Regions from separate parts of the Rheinheimera sp. MM224 genome, predicted to be linked through region 1. Evidence: predicted binding sites of a transcription regulator. Region 1 holds the regulator's gene; the other holds the start of a gene.
What was found. The regulator FliA, encoded in region 1, starts transcription of late flagellar genes. The targets are predictions, from matches to a motif close to GCTAAAGTTNNNNNNNNNNCNGCCGATA.
Positions count from the first base shown of each region.

Region 1 (7,736 bases):
ACCACTCCTGTTGAAATGGCTCCCGTCAAAGAAATTGGCTGGGATGATGTACAGCCAGTCGACACTATAGGTTTAGAAGTCGGCTATCGTTTAATTCCACTGGTTGATAAAGCGCAGGGCGGCGAATTGCTGACCCGTATTAAAGGCGTGCGTAAAAAACTATCTCAGGAGCTGGGTTTCCTTATTCCGGCTGTGCATATTCGCGACAATCTGGATTTAGAGCCTAATACCTACCGTGTCACCATGATGGGCGTGACCACAGGCGAGTCAGAACTGCGGCACGATAACGAACTGGCGATTAACCCAGGTCAGGTGTTTGGTACTGTCAAAGGTATAGCCACTAAAGATCCTGCTTTTGGTTTAGAGGCGGTCTGGATCGCAAAAAATCAGCGTGAACATGCTCAAACCTTAGGCTACACAGTAGTGGATGCGGCGACCGTAGTGGCCACTCATTTAAGCCAGATTTTAACCAATAATGCTGCTCAGTTGCTGGGGCATGAAGAAGTGCAGAACTTGCTGGACATGCTGGCTAAATCTTCACCTAAGCTAGTGGATGCTTTAGTACCAGATACCTTGCCGCTGACTGTGGTGGTAAAAGTGCTGCAAAACCTGTTGCATGAGGGGGTGCCTATCCGTGATATGCGCACCATAGTACAAACCTTAGTGGACTATGGCTCGAAGAGTCAGGATGTTGACGTATTAACTGCATCTTGCCGTGTGGCGTTAAAACGCCTGATTATTCAGGAAGTGGTGGGCAGTGCGCCTGAAGTGCCGGTGATCACCTTCGCACCTGATTTAGAGCAGATGTTACATCAGTCGATGCAATCGGCCGGCAATGATGGCGCTGGTATAGAGCCTGGCCTTGCTGAGCGTATTCAGCAGTCATTAGCTACTGCCTGTCAGAATCAGGAATTAGCCGGCGAACCGGCAGTTTTATTGACTTCCGGCATTCTGCGATCAGTTATGGCACGATTCGTGAAGTACAGTATTCCAGGATTACGGGTTTTGTCCTACCAAGAGATCCCTGACAACAAACAAATCCGTATTGTCAGTGTGGTAGGCCAGTCGAATTAGGAGTTAAGCTATGAAAATCAAACGCTTTGTTGCCAAAGATATGCGTACCGCTCTGACAGAAGTCAAAGAGTTTTTAGGCCCTGATGCTATTATTCTGTCGAATAAAAAAGTGGCTGGCGGCGTTGAAATTGTAGCGGCAATAGACCCGGAAGCCGCGCCATCTGTGGTTGTGGCTGAACCTGCAGTTGCAGCTCAGCCTGCGGTAGGTAGTCGTTTGAATATCAAAGTAGATGATGAGCCAGAGCAAGTGCCTGCCGATTCTCTGCAAGCTTTATTAGCCCGTCAAATTAGTAAACAACCTGCAGCTGCTCAGGCTATCTCTGCCAATAAAATGGCGGCTGCAAAAACTGCTGCAGCGACCAACGCGCTATTTTCGGTTGCAAATTCAACACCTTCGGATAACGAACGTCAATCTTCCGACGCACCAGTGGTCAACCTGACTGAATTGACACGTTATCAGGAACAGCAAGCCAAGCTGATGCAAAAACAGTTTGATGCGATGCGTAGTGAAATGTCGTCGATGAAACAACTGCTGCAACACCAGGTCTCAGGTTTAATGTGGCAGGATTTAGCGCGTCGTGAGCCTGTGCGTGCCATGGTGATTGAAAAACTGCTGGCTCTGGGTTTATCTGAACCAGTGGCTGATCAAATTGCCTGCTTTATGCCAGAAGATATCAGCGATGCTGAAGCATGGGACAGTGCGTTAGAGTTATTAACAGGGCAGTTGATCACCACCAATGACGATATTATGCGTCGTGGCGGCGTAGTGGCCCTGGTTGGTCCTACAGGCGTAGGCAAAACCACGACTGTGGCAAAGCTTGCAGCTCAGTTTGCTAAACGTCATGGGGCGGATCAGGTGGCTTTAATTACCACAGATTCATTCCGCATTGGTGCTTACGAGCAGTTAGCTACTTTTGGCCGTATTATTGGTTGTCCGGTAAAACAGGTCAAAGACAGCGAAGAGTTAGCGACGCTGTTAAATCAGTTACAACAACGTAAATTAATTTTGATTGATACCGCAGGTATGAGTCAGCGTGACGTTCGTCTTGCTGAAAAACTTGCGTCTTTAGTGCATAATTCGCGTGTTAAAATAAAAAGTTATCTGGTATTGTCTGCAACATCTCAAGCTCGCGTGATGCAGGAAACCGTTGAACATTTCAAACGTATTCCATTAGCGGGTTGTATTTTCACCAAACTTGATGAATGCTTAAGTTTGGGAGAAATCATTAACGTGGCAATACAAAATGCGTTACCGGTCAGTTATTTGACCAACGGCCAACGAGTCCCTGAGGATATCGAGATGGCCGAAGCGAAAACAATGGTTGCCAAGGCAGAGCAGTTACGGACCTCTAACAGTAGTACGGGTTATCAGTGGTATTCAGACACGACGGCCCGGGTGGAAGGAACCTATGCATAATCTTCCGATGAATGATGATCAAGCCAGTGGCCTGAGAAGAATGAAGCAACAACAGAAACAACAGATTGTAAAAGTCATAGCAGTGACAGGCGGCAAAGGTGGCGTGGGTAAAACTAACGTTACGCTGAACCTTGCCATGTCTATGGCTCAGCTTGGAAAAAAAGTATTGGTGCTGGACGCTGACCTGGGGTTAGCGAACTGTGACGTAATGCTTGGACTTAGGGTGCAAAAAAACTTATTTCATGTGTTGTCTGGCGAAGCAGAACTGGATGACATTCTGATTGAAGGGCCTTTTGGTATCAAAATTGTACCAGCGACTTCAGGCACTCAATCCATGACCGAATTAAAGCCAGTGGAACATGCTGGTCTTATCCGTGCTTTTAGCGAAATGCGCACCCGTTTTGATATTTTACTGGTGGACACAGCTGCTGGTATTTCCGATATGGTATTAAGTTTTTCCCGCGCTTCACAAGACGTGTTAGTGGTGGTCTGTGATGAACCTTCTTCTATCACTGATGCTTACGCCTTAATGAAAATATTGAGCCGTGAACATGGTGTGCAGCGCTTTAAAATTGTTGCCAATATGGTTCGCAGTTTAAAAGAAGGGCAGGAGCTTTTTGCCAAGCTAAGCCGGGTGACAGACAGATTCCTTGATGTCACATTAGAGTTGGTCGCGACTATTCCATTTGATGAAAACGTCAGAAAAGCGGCACGTAAGCAGAAAGCTTTTGTGGATGCTTTTCCAAAAACTCCGGCCTCTTTGGCGATTCGTACTTTGGCCACCCGTGCAGTGCAGTGGCCTGTACCACCCGTCGCATCCGGGCATCTCGAATTTTTTCTGGAACAACTGGTACAACAACCTGAAGCGAGAGGTCTGGTTTGAATAGCAAACTTGCGGCCTACGGTGCCGCTGATCATCTGACTCAAATGGTTGAACGGCATGCGCCTCTGGTTAAACGTATTGCCTACCATTTGTTGGCCCGCTTACCTGCCAGTGTCCTGGTCGATGACCTTATTCAATCCGGTATGATTGGTCTGATCGAAGCTGCAAAAAACTTTGATGGCAGTAAAGGTGCAAGCTTTGAAACCTTTGCCGGTATTCGTATACGCGGTTCTATGCTGGATGAAATCCGTCGTGGTGATTGGACTCCGCGCTCTGTTCACCGCAATTCCCGTATGATAGCTGAAGCTATTTCTGAACTTGAATCCGAACTGGGTCGTGATGTAAAAGATAGTGAAGTTGCTGAAAAACTTGATATATCTTTAGATGAGTATCATCATATGCTCAGTGACGCCAGCAGTGGTCGCATTATTGGTATCGAAGATCTGGGCATCTCGGATGATGTGTTGGTCACGGCAAATGATAAAGATGACGATCATTTGTACGAACAACAGGCAACTGATGCATTTCAACAGGCGTTGATAAAAAATATCAGTAGCTTACCGGAACGAGAAGCTATAGTGTTGTCGCTGTATTATAATGACGAACTAAATTTGAAAGAGATTGGTGCTGTGCTGGATGTCAGCGAGTCCAGGGTCAGTCAGATTCATAGTCAGGCGCTGGTGCGCTTGCGCTCCAGAATGCAGGATTGGTTGTAATAGTTTGAGTTAGTCCAGCTTGGGCTCTCACCGGAGGGGATTTTGGATAAGAATATGAAAATTCTTGTGGTTGATGATTTCTCAACCATGAGACGCATTATAAAAAACCTGTTAAGAGATCTTGGCTTCACTAATGTGTCTGAAGCTGATGATGGCAGCACGGCTTTGCCTATGCTGCAAAACGGTGATTTTGATTTTGTTGTCACAGACTGGAACATGCCAGGTATGCAAGGTATTGATTTGCTGCGTGCAATTCGTGCTGATGCCAGACTGAAGCATATTCCTGTGTTGATGGTTACCGCTGAAGCGAAAAAGGAACAAATCATTGCAGCTGCACAAGCTGGTGTGAATGGATACATCGTCAAACCTTTTACTGCTGCAACCTTACAGGAAAAACTGGCTAAAGTATTTGAACGCCTGGGTTAAACCGTAACTGACAAAGGAGTACACCATGTCTGTAGCTACGGCACCCTTGATTTCATTAGAGCAGGCCCGTGAACTGGTTCAGTTGCTGGAGTTCGGCGAAACCGACGCGGCGAACGAATTGGTGCAACAGCTGGCTGTACCTGGCTCCTCCGAGTTATTTGCCGAGGTTGGAAAACTAACCCGGCAACTGCACGACTCGCTGAAAAGTTTCCAAATTGACCCATCCTTAAGTTCTTTGCTGGAAGATGATATTCCGGATGCAAAAAAACGGCTGAATCATGTTATTGATATGACAGAACAGGCCGCGAACAAAACCATGGACGCGGTTGAAAACTGTCTTCCTATCGCTGATGAACTCAACTCACACTTACAATCTATTTTGCCAAATTGGCAGAAATTGATGAGTCGCGACTTAAAAGTCGGTGAGTTCAAGGCCTTATGTCATAATCTCGATGGCTTTTTGCATCAGGCAACAGGAAACTCTGCTACCTTACATGCACGGCTGACCGAAGTATTGATGGCGCAGGATTATCAGGATTTAACAGGTCAGATTTTACGGCGGGTCATTGAATTGGTCCGGGAAGTGGAAGACAGCTTAATTGGTTTATTAACGGCCTTTGGTCAAACCAATTTAAGTATGGAAGAACGACCAGCAGCCGTATCGAAAAAACCAAAAGCAGGTCACGAAGCTGAAGGCCCTATTATTGACGCAGCAGAGCGTGATGACGTGGTGTCCGGTCAGGATGATGTGGACGATTTATTATCAAGTTTAGGTTTCTAAAAGGGGAGCTGTAGCATGGGCTTTGATTTAGATGAGGATATTTTACAGGATTTCCTAGTCGAAGCCGGCGAGATCCTTGAACTACTGCAAGAGCAGTTGGTTGAGTTGGAAAATAATCCGGATGACGCAAATTTATTAAATGCCATTTTCCGTGGTTTCCACACCGTCAAAGGTGGCGCTGGATTTTTATCGCTGACTGAATTAGTTGACGCCTGCCATGGCGCCGAAAACGTGTTTGATATTTTGCGGACCGGCAAACGTCGTGTGACCGCAGAATTGATGGATGTTATTTTACAGGCCCTGGATGCAGTCAACGCTATGTTTGCCGATGTGCAAAACCGCGAACCTCTGACTCCAGCTGACCCCGCTATTATCGAAGCTTTGCATCGACTGAGTATGCCTGAGTCGGAAGACGAACATGCTCATCATGCTGTGGCCTCAGAACCAGAACCTGAAATCAGCATGGAAGAGTTTGATGCTGTGGTCGAGTTTGCAGCTGCTCCTGCTGTCGAAAGTTCTTCTTCCATCGACGAAATCAGTGATGATGAATTTGAGTCATTGCTTGATGAATTGCATGGTGCCGGTGCGCCTGGCCGTGATACTTCAGCCAACTTGCCTCCGCCTGCCGTGAAAGAAACGGCCAGTGAAGATATTACTGATGATGAGTTCGAAGCTATCTTAGATCAGTTGCATGGTCAGGGTTCTTTTATTCCTGGCGAAGCCGCAGTTGCTGCATCTAAGCCAGTTGAAAAAGCTCCTGCTAAACCAGCAGAAAAAGCCAAAGCGGCTTCTGGTGATGATATCTCTGATGACGAATTTGAATCCTTGCTGGATGAATTGCATGGCAAAGGCAAAGCGCCTGTTGCGGTAGTGCCTGCTCCTGCGGCAAAAGCTCCTGAACCAGTGAAAGCAGCAGCGCCTGCACCAGCTGTAGCTAAAGCAGCTCCGGTAGCGGCAGCTCCAAAAGATCCAGATGCCGATCCAAAAGCTGCAGCCAACCAGCCAGAAACTACAGTCCGGGTTGATACCAAGCGCCTTGATCAGATCATGAACATGGTCGGTGAGTTGGTGCTGGTACGTAACCGTCTGGTGAGCTTGTCTGGTTCTGCTCAGAACGAAGAAATGAGCAAAGCCATTGCAAACCTGGATGTAGTCACCGCCGATTTACAAGGCGCTGTGATGAAAACCCGGATGCAGCCGATCAAGAAAGTATTTGGTCGTTTCCCACGCGTGGTTCGCGATTTAGCCCGTTCACTGCAAAAGGACATTAACCTTGAGCTGGAAGGGGAAGAAACAGATTTAGATAAAAACCTGGTGGAGGCTCTGGCCGACCCATTGGTCCACTTAGTGCGGAACTCGGTTGACCACGGTATTGAAATGCCGGACGTGCGTGTTAAAGCGGGTAAACCTCGTACAGGTTTAGTCAGACTGGCGGCCTCTCAGGCTGGTGATCATATTTTATTGACCATCCAGGATGACGGTGCTGGTATGGATCCGGAAAAACTGAAAGCCATCGCCATTAAACGTGGTGTGCTGGATCCGGATGCAGCTGCGCGTATGTCGGATACCGAAGCCTTTAACCTGATTTTTGCCCCTGGTTTCTCGACCAAAGAGCAAATTTCCGATATTTCTGGCCGTGGTGTGGGTATGGATGTGGTGAAAACCAAAATTACCCAACTGAACGGTACCGTACATATCAACTCGAAACTAGGTCAGGGTACTTTATTAGAGATTAAGGTTCCTCTGACTCTCGCCATATTACCAACCTTAATGGTGATAGTGGGTGAGCAGACCTTTGCCTTGCCGTTGGCAACAGTCAATGAAATTTTCCACCTTGATTTAGCCAAAACCAACAATGTTGATGGCCAGTTGACGATAGTAGTCCGCAATAAAGCTATTCCATTGTTTTATCTCGAGCATTGGCTGGTTAAAGGCTCAAGCAAGAAGATAAAGCGCGAGCAAGGCCATGTGGTGATAGTGCAAATAGGCACACAGCAAATTGGTTTTGTGGTGGATTCTCTGATTGGTCAGGAAGAAGTAGTGATCAAACCTCTGGATGCGTTATTGCAAGGCACTCCGGGTATGGCGGGCGCTACTATCACATCAGACGGCGGTATAGCGCTGATCCTGGATGTACCTAATCTGCTGAAGCATTATGCAAAACGCTCCAAAATTAAATTTGATCGCTTTGACAAATTCTCAGCTTAAGAGAGTGCACTATGACCATCAGGGTATTAGTTGTTGATGACTCCAGTTTTTTCCGTCGCCGTCTGACGGAAATACTGAGTCAGGATGCCGAGTTAGAGGTCATTGCCACCGCCAATAATGGTAAAGAGGCGGTGGAAAAAGCTTTAGCTTTACGTCCTGACGTTATTACGATGGACATCGAAATGCCGGTGATGGATGGCATTCAGGCCGTGCGCGAAATCTTAAGGGTGC
Region 1 covers NZ_OX352320.1:1,615,400-1,623,135, forward strand. Annotated here, with positions in the region: gene flhA (flagellar biosynthesis protein FlhA) at 1-1,074, shown strand, start outside; gene flhF (flagellar biosynthesis protein FlhF) at 1,085-2,491, shown strand; gene OM978_RS07800 (MinD/ParA family protein) at 2,499-3,374, shown strand; gene OM978_RS07805 (RNA polymerase sigma factor FliA) at 3,419-4,090, shown strand; gene cheY (chemotaxis response regulator CheY) at 4,133-4,516, shown strand; gene OM978_RS07815 (protein phosphatase CheZ) at 4,542-5,297, shown strand; gene OM978_RS07820 (chemotaxis protein CheA) at 5,313-7,505, shown strand; gene OM978_RS07825 (protein-glutamate methylesterase/protein-glutamine glutaminase) at 7,517-7,736, shown strand, end outside.

Region 2 (7,736 bases), 720 kb from region 1:
TACCTCAGTACGGGCACCACGGGGCTTAAAAGAGCAGATTTATCATGAGTGGATCCACAATGGCCAATCGGTCGAACGCATTCCGCTAAATATTTCAGGCGGTCGTGAAGAAGGCTACAGAGCCTGGACCCGCAAACAACAATTTCCACAAGATGCTGTGGGTAAATGGAAAATTCGGGTAGTAACAGATTCGGGGCAGTTATTGGGGGCTATAACATTTACTGTGACGCCTTAAAAAGGGCGACCATAACGGTCGCCCCTACAAGGCTATTCTTTAACTATTGTCATTTCTTTTAGAAGATTAGTCGCGCCATCTACCTTCTCCATTTGCCACAACATATAACGGCTGTCGACATGGATAGAGCGGTTGGTGGCCGGATCGTAGTCCCAGTTGCCGATGATGCCTTCAATCACACCATCAAATAACAAACCGACTAATTCAGCTTTACCATTCAGTGTTGGTGAACCTGAGTTCCCTCCTGTGGTATCTACTGTGCTTAAGAAGTTGACCGGTAGATTGTTATAGACCGCATCTTTGTAAATGCCAAAGTCGCCTTGTTTTAAGGCTTCGACCTGAGCTGGTGGTGCATCAAATGGATCTACACCCGTTTGCTTCTGCAAAATACCAGCTGCAGTGGTAAATGGCTGATAAGACACCGCATCTTTTGGCTGATAACCTTTGATAGAACCATAAGTCACACGCAAGGTGCTGTTGGCATCGGCGTACACAGCTTTGCCATTGGCTTTGTTAAAAGCAATAATGGCTTCCATCACCTGAGGACGAGCCACTGCCAGCTTGCCTTTATGTTCTTTCTCCGCATTTTCTAAAGCAATATCAGTGTCGTACATAGCAACAGCGTATTGGATCAGCGGATCGTCGCTGGCTTTATAATCGTCGACCGATTTCCCCATCCAGGCTAAACGTTCCACTTCATCCGACAACTTAGTGGCCTGATAGAGTCCTTCAAGTTTAGTGCGAAGCGCTGCAACATCCAGCTCAGCAGAACCTATACCAAAATAACCATCCAGAGATTTTAAGCGCTGATCCGCTGGTAATTTGGCGTAATGTTGCAAGAAATGCAGCATCAGTTCTTGCTCTACTTTGGCATCAAAGCTGCGGGATAAGCGTTTCATGCTGGCAGAGAAACGTTCTAAATCACGCTCTTGATAACCCATTTCGCGTTCTGCATCTGGTTTTTGCTGCTCATTGGCCAAACGGTATAAACGCTTAGCTGTGTTAAACAGCTGACCATAACTTAAATAACCCAAGACCAGATCACGTTGCTGGTTTTCCTGCTCTTCCACCAGCAACTGTTGCAGATTACGTACTGCTGGCGCGTACTTGGCCTGACGGGCCGGACTGGATTTAATCCACAGGTTCAGTGCTTTATCAAACTGATCTTTGCGCTGCTGGGTATCACCTTTCTGATAACTTGTGATCATACCTTCGAAGTTTTTTGCATAGTTAGCCAAAGACGCCAGAATACTTTCGTATTTAATACGCGCTTCTGAACCTTCGGCAGAATGCTGCTTAATCACTGCAATAGCTTCTTCACGGTAGGCCTTGGATAAAGGCAAGACCTGGGTGAATTGATTCTCTACTTCAGCAGCCGAGTTGTATCTGTTGGTGCGGCCCGGATACCCAATAACCATCACAAAGTCATTTTCTTTCAGCGGTTTAGCTGACACTTTTAAATAAGATGGTGGTGTAAATGGCACGTTTTCAGCACTGAAATCAGCTGGCTGACCATCTTTGCCTACATAAGCACGGTAAAACGAATAGTCCCCTGTATGGCGTGGCCACATCCAGTTGTCGATATCGCCACCAAATTTACCTATACCTGAAGCTGGCGCATGCACTAAACGTACATCACGAATTTCCATTTGTTTAATCAGGTAATACTCTAAGCCACCATGAAAACTATAGACATCACAGCGGTAACCCGGCGTTTCGCAAGCGGCTATTTGCTCTTTGCGCAGCTCATCAATTTTGTCAAAACGCTCCTTGCCTTTAAGAGCGGGTGACAATTCCTGATTAATTTGCGCTGTGACATTGGTCACTTCCTGAGTAACAAAGACTTTAGAGCCAGGAGCAGCAGGTAATTCTTCGTCTAAATCTTTCGCTAAAAAACCTTTGGCCAGCAGGTTATTTGCAGCTGTGCTGTTGTGCTGAATGCTGCCATAAGCACAGTGATGGTTGGTCACCACCAGACCCTGATTAGAGACAAAAGAAGCAGTACAGCCACCTAAGCTGATCACAGCATTCATAGGAAAGGCTGTCAGTTGAGCAATACTTTTGGCATCAATTTCTAAACCTTTTTCTTTGAGGAGTTGTTCAAGTTCAGGTAACTGATGAGGTTGCCACATACCTTCATCGGCATGGGCAAAAGTGGCGATGGACAAAGCCAGCGCAAGCAGAGTTTTTTTCATTCGGAAATTCCTTGGCATTGAGGCCCAGACAAACTAACAGCATCAGAGCTCAGTGCTGATACCGTTGCGGGTAACGGGGTTCATTGTGCGATATTTTACGGCAAAGTAAAACGGCCAGAGGCTTGAATTTCTGCACTATTTGCCCCATAAAGTGAAGTCGTTGAAAAGACAGGAGCAGCAATGGAACAACTAATTGAAAAGGCGATGTACGCCACCCGCTGGCTGATGGCACCTATTTACCTTGGTCTGAGTTTGGCATTGCTGGCACTTGGCATAAAATTTTTTCAGGAAGTCTTTCATATTCTGCCGATCATTTTCAGTATGAAAGAAGTGGATTTAATTCTGGTGATCCTGTCCTTGATTGATATCACGCTAGTCGGCGGTTTAATTGTGATGGTGATGTTTTCCGGCTACGAAAACTTTGTCTCACGGCTGGATATTGAAGGTGACGGTGACAAATTAGGCTGGCTGGGTAAGCTGGATTCCAACTCACTGAAAAATAAAGTAGCGGCTTCTATAGTCGCCATTTCATCTATTCATTTACTGAAGATATTTATGGATACCGAAAATATCCCAAATGACAAAATCATGTGGTACTTGCTGATCCATATGACTTTTGTGCTTTCGGCTTTTGCTATGGGTTATCTGGATAAAATAACTAAAGAAGCAGGCAATAAAGATAACTTTTAATCTGCTTTAACTAGCAGTCACAAATAATAGACCCGGCAAGCCGGGTCTATTGCTTTTAGTATCAGAGATTCAGATCAGAAGTTGTATTTAAAACCTAAAGCTGCAGATTCGTCCTGCTCGGTCTCGAAGTCCAGAGTCGAGAACATAGTGTAAATCACCATCTCACTGTTCAGCGCGTAGTCTGCACCTATAGTCCATAAAGTTCCGGTTTCTGCGTGACGGATTTTACTGTCATCACGTTGCCATTGCAGCTTGTAAGTCAGAGCCTCAAGCTTATAAGCAAGCTGTGCCATCACCGCGTCACCATCAACATTACGGGTGACATGTTCACTGTGTTGCAACATCAGACCGGCAGACAGTTGGCCTCCTGACAATTCCATCAGTTTAAAGTGAGCCAGAATACGTTCGGCATCAATGTTGTTCAACTCACGCGCCTGACTGTAGGCAAAATAGTAAGGATAAGCTTTAAAACCAGAGTCGCCGTAGCTCACAGTCCAGTCATAACCACCGGCCACTTCATCACTGGCGCCAGTCTGGTAGGTGGCTTGCAGTTGAAAACCTTCGATGACAGGGCTCTGATAACCCACTATATTCTCGAGTCTGTCCTGCCCTGCGCTCAACTGAGCTATGTCATTGAGGGTTTCGTTAAATAAATCGATTTTGCCTTCGGATTTTTTAAAACGGGTATCGTTTTTACCAAAAACTAACTCCCCCCAATTACCGGCAAAGCCAATATAAGTATTGCGGCTACCAAGTCGATGGCCTTTATTCGCATCGTCCAGACCATTCACCTGCCACTCATAAACCACGATCAGGTCGAGATTATCTACCAGCTCCTGTCGGGCCTTAAATCCCAGTCGGGTAAAAGGTGCTTCAATTTGCCAACCCTGGTCGGAATACCGATATAAGCCTTCATCAACATACAGACCTTGCAGATCCAGCTTACCATAGACATCCCATTCAAAAGCCTGGGCTCCGGAACTCAGCAGCACCAGCGAGCCAAGAGCTGCACAATATCTTTTGTTCAAATTCGTCCCCTTAATTACTATTTTATAGGTTCAGTATTCATAATACGGACACATTTATACTGAACTTTATAGACCTACATTTTATCTGACTAAAACGTTTTTGCTCAATGGAACTATCCGCTCAGCATAGTTAACAACCTCAGCCAGTGCATAAATTTCATACAACCTTAAATTGATTCAGTTCCTTATCAACACATATGAATAACGAAGCGACCCACTGTTGTAAAAAGTAAACTTCATGTCCTGAAAAAATTCGCTAACAATAAATAATGATCAGATGAGGTATAAAAGATCCTGAAGAGAGCTAAAAAAGATGAAATCACTTTAAAAACAACACTATACTACTACACAAGTCGTTAGCAGTTTCGATGGGCAAGACTGATGTAACAGTATATCCATCGACTTTATCAATTAGTTTCTTAAGTGTTTGACATAAAATGGCGCTTTATAGGTTTTTAGCGGATAAAGTCACAGATGTCAAAATCCTGACTGAAACTATATCTCTTTATGCTGAATCTCTGCTTTGGTCATTATGCTCTATAGTATCAGCAGTAGTCACATTCATATTTTCATATAACGATACAGTAGATCATTTCACCCGATATATTTTGTTACTTTCCGCTGAAGTTTTAAACAGATAAAGATTGACCAAAGATCACAGACAAGGGGTTACTATGTTCAAAGATATGTACTTGAAAAATATAATTTTATCTATTCTTCTGATGTTCAGCGCTGGCCTGGCCATATTAAGTTTTTACTCCTGGAACAGCGCAAAAGCCAGCGAAGAAGGTATGGCTGATCTGTATCAACTTTCAGTACTGCAAGTAAATCCAATTTCTGATGTGTACGGCATGTTGTTGCGCAGCAGGTTAGCATTAGCTGGTGGCTTTATCGAAAAGGAAGGCGGACAACTGGATAAAGCTCAAGTCAGCGCGCAGCGTGGCGAAAAGTTTCTGAAAGAGGCTGTCGACAAATTTAATGCGTTTGCTGAAGTTGGCCTGAAAGGTGACCATAAAGAGATGGTGCAGGAAATGCAGAAAGTCTTTTCTTCATACTTCACTGCAATTGAAAAAACAGCGAAGGAGCTGCAAACAGGCACCAGCGAAAGTTATGTTACAGCCAACCTGGAAGCCCGTGATACTAATGTGAAAGCGCAGGAAATGGTCGCGCAGTTTGTTGAACAAGCCAGCACCAAAAACAGCAGTTTTATGCAAGAAGCGTCCGATCGCTACAGTGCAACCGCCATTCTGTGTGCCATCTTTCTGGCTATTTCGTTGGCCGCTTTAGTCATGAGCTGGTATTTAATTAAAAAAATGCTGATCCAACCGCTGGAACTGGCGGGAGTGCATTTTCAACGTATGGCGCAAGGCGATTTAAGCAGTCAAATCAAAGTCGAAAGCAAAAATGAGATAGGAGCGCTGTTTTCTGGTCTGCAGCATTTACAACAAAGCCAAAAAGACACTATTAGTCAAATCAACAACACCGCGACTCAGTTAGCGTCTGCAGCTGAAGAATTGAGTATTGTGACCTCACAAAGTACTGAAGGCCTCGATTTACAGAATGCTGAACTGCAGCAAGCTGCGACAGCAGTCAATGAGATGACAGTGGCGGTAGAAGATGTAGCACAAAATGCATTATCCACCTCAGACGCTTCAAGAGAATCCAACGAGCTGGCCAGTCGCAGCTTTGAAGAGATGAAACAAACTATTGCTCAAACCCGTAAAATGGCGACGGAAATGAAGACCTCTGCTGAGCTGGTTCAGGAACTGGCAATACAGGCTGGCAATATAGGTCAGGTGCTGGACGTCATCCGGGCTTTAGCAGAACAAACTAATTTATTGGCATTAAACGCGGCAATAGAAGCAGCCCGAGCCGGTGATGCCGGGCGGGGTTTTGCTGTAGTTGCAGATGAAGTCAGGGCTCTGGCTCATCGCACTCAGAACTCCACCAAAGAAATTGAACAGTTAATTACGCATATCCGTCAGGGCACAGCTAAAGCTGTACAGTCAATAGAATCCAGCACCGGGCTTGCAGATAATACAGTAGAAATGGCCAACAAAGCGGGTCAGGCGTTTGAGCAGATCTGTCACTCGGTCAGTCATATCAATGAGCGTAATTTACTGATAGCCACAGCCTCAGAAGAGCAAGCTCATGTGGCACGTGATGTGGACAGAAGTCTGGTTGCTATCAAGGATTTGGCGGTACAAACCTCGGCTGGCGCAAATCAAACCAACGCCGCCAGTCAGGAATTGGCAGGTATGGCTTCCAGACTGATGGATATGGTCAAACGTTTTAAAGTTTAATTGCTCCCACCCCGGCCTTCTTTTGGCTGGGGTATTTCTCACGCGTTTTCCTGCTATTGAGTATTTTGCGTCAGGTCTTAATGCTTAAGCTTGGTTCAAAGCCGCACCACGTCGGCACAACTGCAATGCCAGCCCCCAGGGGTCACGCAGCATCACTAGCAAAGAGCCGTCAGCTAAATTCACTTCATCCACCTGCTGTGCACCAGCCTGCTGCAACCTTTTGCTATCGGCATAAGGGTCAACACTAACCAACGCCAGATGCAATAACAAGGGATGCATGTTCGGATAATCCGGTACCTGATCGGCCGGATTACAATAAATCTCCAGCATCATCTGGTCGCTGTCATCCACCAGAAAATGCGTCTGAGCCTGGTCCGGTAAAGCACGCCTGACTCGCAGCCCTAAATGCTGACAGTACCAGGCAGCCATAGCTTTAGGTTCAGCGACATTTAATGCCAGATGTTCAAATCTCATGCTGCTTTTCCCATCGGGTTAAAACAGAAAATCTGTGGCTAAAAACTGGGATGAGCCTTGTTTAATCATCTCTTTCATCAGCGCTATTTGTTCAGGGTTGTATTTACAGGCCACCAGAGTTGGAATAGAAAACTGCAGCAAAGCATCTTGCACTGACAAAGTGCCTTCAGCTGAATTTTTCCGACCGGTAAAAGGGAAGCTGTCCGGACTACGCTGACATTGGCTATTGATGTTAATCCGACCCACCTGATTGGCGAACATATCCACCAGCTCACCTATTTGCTGCGCGTCCTGGCCAAAAATACTCAGCTGCTGACCATAGTCTGAGTGAATCACATAATGGATCACTTCGCTAATATCGTCATAAGGCACTACGGGCACTAAAGGGCCAAACTGTTCTTCCTGATACAACCTCATCTGACTATTGACCGGATACAGCAAAGCAGGACGCATTAACGAGCCCGCACTTTGGCCACCTTCAGGGTTCATCACTTTAGCGCCATGCTCTATCGCATTGGCGATTAAACCTTGTAAAAAGTCTACTTTGCCCGGCTCAGGCAAAGGCGTAATTTGTACTTTGTCAGTCCAGGGTAAGCCCAACTGCAAAGCGCTGATGGCCTCTGACAGTTTCTGCACAAAAGCATCGGCAACTGAACGCTGCACAAAAAAGATTTTTAACGCAGTGCAGCGCTGGCCATTAAAGGACAAAGCCCCCATCACTGCTTCTTTGACGGTCAGATTTAAATCGGCATCCGGCAACACTATGGCTGGGTTTTTCGCATCAAGCCCAAGCACAGCACGCAAACGATGT
Region 2 covers NZ_OX352320.1:893,501-901,236, reverse strand. Annotated here, with positions in the region: gene OM978_RS04275 (DUF2914 domain-containing protein) at 1-235, shown strand, start outside; gene OM978_RS04270 (S46 family peptidase) at 268-2,430, opposite strand; gene OM978_RS04265 (TIGR00645 family protein) at 2,611-3,120, shown strand; gene OM978_RS04260 (porin) at 3,195-4,148, opposite strand; gene OM978_RS04255 (methyl-accepting chemotaxis protein) at 4,841-6,451, shown strand; gene OM978_RS04250 (VOC family protein) at 6,536-6,925, opposite strand; gene OM978_RS04245 (NADP-dependent glyceraldehyde-3-phosphate dehydrogenase) at 6,944-7,736, opposite strand, start outside.
Region 2: the regulator FliA is predicted to act here: its motif matches at 4,785-4,812, upstream of OM978_RS04255 (methyl-accepting chemotaxis protein).